3 regions of the Peribacillus sp. NPDC096447 genome follow, and region 2 is predicted to be linked to each of the others. Evidence: riboswitches for the same ligand, from Rfam matches in the RefSeq annotation. Region 2 holds a riboswitch; each other region holds the start of a gene.
The links. A riboswitch is a leader RNA that binds a small molecule or an ion and turns the genes downstream of it on or off. The one in region 2 is predicted to bind glycine.
Positions count from the first base shown of each region.

Region 1: another riboswitch for glycine. It lies ahead of ACIQZD_RS04115 (amidohydrolase); the one in region 2 lies ahead of gcvT (glycine cleavage system aminomethyltransferase GcvT).
Region 3: another riboswitch for glycine. It lies ahead of ACIQZD_RS20870 (amino acid permease); the one in region 2 lies ahead of gcvT (glycine cleavage system aminomethyltransferase GcvT).

Region 1 is NZ_JBIWEV010000001.1:834,285-836,562, reverse strand. Features, by position in the region: gene ACIQZD_RS04120 (DUF1444 domain-containing protein) at 1-516, shown strand, start outside; glycine riboswitch at 666-768, shown strand; glycine riboswitch at 772-862, shown strand; gene ACIQZD_RS04115 (amidohydrolase) at 993-2,180, shown strand.
Region 2 is NZ_JBIWEV010000001.1:394,673-396,950, forward strand. Features, by position in the region: gene gcvT (glycine cleavage system aminomethyltransferase GcvT) at 1-1,074, opposite strand, end outside; glycine riboswitch at 1,213-1,295, opposite strand; glycine riboswitch at 1,299-1,386, opposite strand; gene ACIQZD_RS01970 (DEAD/DEAH box helicase) at 1,763-2,278, shown strand, end outside.
Region 3 is NZ_JBIWEV010000006.1:248,251-250,528, reverse strand. Features, by position in the region: gene ACIQZD_RS20875 (amino acid permease) at 1-135, opposite strand, end outside; glycine riboswitch at 637-715, shown strand; gene ACIQZD_RS20870 (amino acid permease) at 924-2,267, shown strand.

The sequences.
Region 1 (2,278 bases), 440 kb from region 2:
TTTCCAATGGAATCGGAAGAAGGAAATCCATTTTTATTCGATGAGCATACGGCTGAAACCCGGGTTTTTTATGCCCTTGATTTAGGGAAAACCTACCGTCTTATAGATGAGAAGATGATTCAACGGGAAAATTGGCAGGGTGATAGGATCCGTGAAATTGCCCTTTTTAATGCCCGTTCCCTCTCCACTGAAATGAAGTCGGATATCGTTGCAGGTAATGCATTTTATTTTTTGAACACGAATGATGGATATGATGCCAGCAGGATTTTAAATGAATCATGGCTTCGGGAAATGAAGGACAAGATCGAGGGAACCATGGCTGTGGCCATTCCCCATCAGGATGTCATCATCATTGCCGATGTGAAGAATGATACGGGCTATGATATTCTTGCGCAAATGGCGATGAGCTTCTTTGCCAGCGGTCATGTTCCAATAACGGCTCTATCATTCCTTTACGAAGAAAATGAGTTGGAGCCCATCTTCATTATGGGTAAAAACAAAAAACGTGAACAATAATATATTGAAACACAAAAGGACCGTGTCAGCATCTGACAGCGGTCCTTTTAAAGTTTAATAGAGTTTATAACTCTGAGTTGATATTTATTTTTTAATCGGTGATAATATAATTGGAATATTTTGAAAATATATAATGATAGAACAAGCGGATGAACGTTGTGGGAGAGTGCAAGCATTGAGGCCGGGAAGGAGCAAGTTCCAAAAAGATCCCTTGGAGCAAATCTCTCAGGTAAATGGAACCGCAGCTGAACGCAACTCTGGAGAGCGCGCAGGAAGCAGTGTGCCACCAAAGGGGAAATCTCCATGACCAAAAATGGAGCTAAACTCTCAGGTAAAAAGGACAGAGAAGGGGAGCGGTAAGTTTACGCAATCCTTCCTTGCCCTTTTTTATTTGGCACTTTGTATAAGAAGGTATGCAGCGAACTGGAACTTACTAATATGCTCAACTTGAAATAAGGGGGAGAATGATCATGAACGTGAAAAGCAAATTAATGAACATGCTGGAAGCCCGTAAAGGGGAAATGGTTCAAATCCGCCGTCATTTACACGAGAATCCGGAACTATCCTTCAAAGAAGAGAAAACGGCACAATATATCATTGATTTTTATAAAGGAAAGGATGTGTCGATTCAAACGAATGTAGGAAATGGATTAGGGATCATCGTAACGATTGAAGGCGGAAAACCTGGGAAAACGATAGGTCTCCGTGCGGACTTCGATGCATTGCCGATTACAGAAGAAGCGGATGTTCCGTTCCGTTCAAAAAATGAAGGTGTCATGCATGCCTGCGGACACGATGGGCATACCGCTTATTTATTGGTTCTGGCAGACTGCATCAATGAGCTTAAAGATTCCCTATCCGGTACGATTAAAATAATCCATCAACATGCAGAAGAAACGCCCCCAGGTGGAGCAAAAAGCATTATGGAATCAGGGTGTTTGGATGAACTGGATGCCGTTTTTGGAATCCACTTATTTCCGTCGCATCCAGCAGGGGTTGTCGGGTATCACGGCGGCTATTCGATGGCTGGACGGACCTATTTCAAGCTGGCGATAAAGGGTGTAGGCGGACATGGTTCCTCCCCGCATATGGCTAATGATGCCATTGTGGCAGGGGCCCATTTCGTGACAGCCGTACAAACTGTAATCAGCCGCCGCTTGAATCCTTTTGATATGGGCGTGGTCACAATCGGCTCCTTCGATGGAAAAGGAAGCTTTAATGTCATAAAAGATCGTATAGAAATTGAAGGGGATGTCCGTTATATGACAGCAGAGACCCAACAGCTGATCGATAAGGAAATCCACCGCATCGTCAAAGGGATAGAAACGGAATTTGATGTTCAGTGCGAACTAACATATGTGCCTGATTATCCTCCGTTATATAATGACCCTGAACTGACTGGATTCGTGAAAAATAGTCTGGAAAGCATGAATGACAAAGATATTAAAAATGTCTTGGAATTTCCGGTTTTCTCAGGTTCAGAAGATTTTTCGTATTATGCCGAAAAGATTCCTGGCTGCTTCTTTTACATTGGCTGTAAACCGAAAGGGGTGGAGAAGGCATATTTCAATCACCATCCTAAATTCGACATTGATGAAGATGCCCTTTTGATTGCATCCAAATCAGTGGCCCAGGTTGTATGCAATTTTTATGAATGGGAATAGTCGCATTGGTATATTTGTTTGCAAAAAAATGCAGAAACCCACAAAACACCGTTCGGTATTAACGAACGGTGTTTTATGGGCTTCAGAATGCCGCCGGA
Region 2 (2,278 bases):
TATTATAACGGCTTTCAAACGTTTGGATCGGATTTCCACTTCGACTTCCGCATCCAGCACCGAAAATTCCTTATCGATAAGTACCAAACCCACGTTTTTCTTCAACGTTGGTGATTGGGTACCGGTCGTGACCTCGCCAATGACTTTATCACCGCTGTAGACCTTATACCCATGACGTGGAATGCCACGGTCAATCATTTCAATTCCCACAAGCTTGCGGGGAGCTCCTTTCTCCTTTTGCTCAGCAAGAACGGCTTTCCCGAAAAAATCAACTTCCTTATCGACTTTTACTGCAAAACCAATCCCGGCTTCTATCGGGGTGATGTCCGCTGAAAGCTCCTGCCCATACAACGGCAGTTTTGCTTCAAAACGCAAGGTATCACGAGCACCTAAACCAATCGGCTGAACCCCCTCTTCGTTTCCGGCATCCATAATCGCCTTCCAAAGGGCGGGACCATTTTCACTGTCACTATATATCTCAAAGCCATCCTCACCAGTGTATCCAGTACGGGATACCATCGTAGAGATGCCGTTAATCATGACATTTTCCTTGAACTTGAAAAATCCAATTTCACTTAAAGCAGTATTTCCCGATAGTTTTTGTAAAATCTTCTCTGCAGATGGTCCTTGAAGCGCCAGCTGTGTATAGTCACTAGATACATTCTTGATTTGGACATCTTCCGGTAAATGAGCTTGCAGCCAATTGAAATCTTTTTCTGTGTTCGCAGCATTGACCACGAGCAGATAGTCATCCTCAGCCCTTTTATACACGATGAGATCATCAACCGTGCCTCCGTTTTCATAACACATAGCGGTATATTGGGCACCGCCCTGTTTCAGCTTTGATATATCATTAGTCAGCATCTTCTGTAAAAAGTTAAGGCTCCCGGGACCCTTAACATCGACTTCACCCATATGGGAAACATCGAATAACCCCGCTTTTGTACGTACGGCTTCATGTTCATCCTTTATACCCGAAAATTGGACAGGAAGTTCCCAGCCGCCAAAATCAATCGTTTTACCTCCGTATTCACGATAAACCTCAAATAGTGGTGTTCTTTTTAAATTGGTCAAAAAATGACCCCCTTCAGATTTTTTTAAATTAATTGGCTTCATTATCAAAAGCTTCTTGTCATTACGCATCAGATATATCCTGATTCATGATGTGAAAAAAGCACAAAAAAGGACAGAGAAAGCCCGTTTGAGCTTTTTCTCTGTCCTGAAACCTGAAAGTTTACCTATGTAATAGGTTTTCCCCTTTGGTGGCCGTCCAAAACGGGCGGCGCTCTCCAGAGTTGCGTCCAATAAGAGTTCTTTTGCCTGAGAGATTCACTGCTAAGTTTGCTCCTTCGGCGCTACATCCGTAGTCTCTCCCCTTATCTTCACCCGCATATAAATGGTCTACCTATGAAAGGAAGCGAATAAGCCACCAAGCATCGGTAAAACCCCTGAGCATTGTGGAATGCATTCTCTGCCAATTCTCCTGAAACTTCAGAAACCGTTTGATTGGTCTCCTTCAGTATTCTTGGATAAATTAGGAGCCTATAGCCCATACTAAGAAAACGCGAACTGCAAAATCGATGTACAAAGATTCTTTGTGGCGTTTGAAAATTGGAATTTTCTAAATATACTTATATCCTACCCTAAGAAACTTATCTCTGCAATATCTTTTGAAGAGAAATATTTTTCTTACTTCACATATGAAATGTTCGGGTTTTGACCTTATATTAAGGAAATTATGATTTAAGAGGGAGTTATTTCTATGAAAATCAATATATCCTTCAATTCTGAATGGAATGACGAGTTTCTGCAAAAGATGGAAAATGACGGTCCATGGGGAAATTGGGAGCTTTATAAGCTGGCGGTTCAAATGGAGGAAAATCTTATCATCCCTGATTTTGAAGGTTTACAGGCGCCCAAGCACCTCCCGCAGTTAACCCCGCTTCCGCATCAATTGGAAGCAGCGAAGCAAGTGGTGGAAAAGATGAATGGAAAGGCCATTTTAGCTGATGAGGTAGGGCTCGGAAAAACAATTGAAGCTGGATTGATCCTAAAAGAATATATGATTAGGGGCCTTGTAAAAAAAGTTTTGATCCTTGTTCCTGCTTCCCTTGTCACACAATGGGCTTTTGAATTGAATACCAAGTTTCATATACCGGCAGTCGTTCAGAGAAAAAGCTATGTTTGGGACTCCTGTGATGTGGTCATTTCATCCATTGATACAGCGAAACGCGCTCCACATCGAGATATCATTTTCAAGCAGGAATACGACTTCATC
Region 3 (2,278 bases), on a different contig from region 2:
AAGCATTACAGAGGGCCCGGTCCATTTGATCGTGCTCGCCGATCCCATGAATAACCCGACACCGATGGTTCCGCCCAAAGCTATCATTTGAATGTGACGTGCTTCCAGCCCTCTCTTTAATTCCTTGTTCGACATGTTTAACTCCCCCAGATGCAATATCGGTAATGCTTTTCTATCCTTACCACGAACGACTCTCTATTAATTATTGCGGTTAGAAATGCTCTATCGAAAAAATATCAATAACACTTCAATTATATTTTCTTATCTTATAATAGTAAATATTCTGTAAAAATACAATTGTATTTTTGAAATAAACAGTTACCAAATATATCTTGGCAATTTTCCTAATCTAAAAATATCATTTTAAAAAAATGATGATCAATATTTCATAATAGTGATCATCCAAAAAAATAAATTTTTCAAGTACCTTAATAAAAATTAAGACCACTATAAAACTGCAGATATTGCCTTTTTCACTTCAAAAAAACTTGTTGACCTACCGAAAAATAGATGATAGAATTCCAATATTATTTTATAAGCATAATGAATGATTCAGCAGTGGTAGCTTATCACTGACCACATTTATTCACAACCGCATACAAGCAAGCGATGAATGCTATGGATGACACTATAGCAGGAGCAGCTTCTGGAGAGACTGTACAAGATGCAGCGCCGAAGGATTCACAATCTCAGGCAAAAGGACAGAAGAGTAACGAATGATAAAATTGTTATTCTGAACCCTTTAAGAGATTGGTATTATCCAATCTCTTTTTTTTATTGTCCATTTTGTGGTTGGACTAAAAACAACAGCTTTAAAACCAATGGGAAAGGCAAGCTGGACGAAAAAATCACGTCCCTCTCTCCAAGACCATGCAGGTAAACACATTCACTACCAAGACTATAAAAAAACGGGGGCGTTGGAATTGGCTAAACAAGAATTAAAAAGAGATTTAAAAAATAGACATGTACAACTGATTGCAATAGGAGGAACCATTGGCACCGGATTATTTTTAGGTTCCGGGAAAGCCATACAATTGGCAGGACCTTCTATTTTATTTTCCTATCTGATAATAGGGATTGCCTTGTTTTTTGTGATGAGGGCACTAGGGGAATTGCTCTTATCCAATGCAGGGTATACATCATTCACTGAATTTGCAACCGAATATGTCGGTCCATGGGCCGGCTTCGTGACAGGTTGGACATATTGGTTCTGTTGGATCATGACCGCAATGGCCGATATCATAGCTGTCGGCGTCTATATGCAATATTGGTTCGATATCCCTCAATGGATTCCGGCTCTAATATGCCTAGTCATTCTTTTAGGATTGAACCTATTGACCGTTAAGTTATTTGGCGAATTGGAATTCTGGTTTGCCATCATTAAGGTAATCACGATCATCGCCTTGATCATCGTGGGAATCATCCTTTTGATCATCGGCTTCAATACCAATACCGGAACGGTTTCCCTAACGAACCTATGGAATCATGGGGGCATGTTCCCCAATGGCATTTCCGGATTCTTATTATCTTTACAGCTGGTCGTCTTCTCATTTGTCGGTGTCGAGTTGGTCGGGGTTTCCGCAGCAGAAACGGCAAACCCGAGAAAGAACATTCCATCTGCCATCAATAAAATCCCTGTCCGGATTTTACTTTTCTATGTTGGTGCACTATTCGTCATTCTCTGCGTCAACCCATGGACACAACTGGATGCCACGAGCAGTCCATTTGTAGAGGTCTTTGCGTTAATCGGCATTCCTGTCGCTGCAGGGATCATCAACTTCGTCGTTTTGACATCCGCTGCTTCTGCATGCAACAGCGGTTTATTTTCAACGAGCCGAATACTTTATACGTTAAGCAGGAATGGCGAAGCCCCTGCTAAACTGGAAAAATTAAATAAACAGGCTGTTCCGAGCAATGCCTTATTAACATCCACAATCGTTGTATCAATAGGGGCATTATTAAGCAAGCTGATACCGGAACAGGCATTTACCGTCGTGACGACCATCAGTGCCATCTGTTTCATATGGGTATGGAGCATTATCTTGATTTCCCATATCAAATATTCGAAAACAAGGCCTGACCTAAGAGCAAAATCGACTTTCAAGGCTCCTTTTACACCCTTTGTCAATTACGTCATTTTAGGATTATTCCTGTTCATCCTTATTGTTATGCTATTTGCTGAAGCTACACGACTATCACTGCTCTTGACCCCAATCTGGTTCATACTTTTGGTGATACTATATAATTCTCGAAAAAAATATAGCTAAAGGAAATAAAG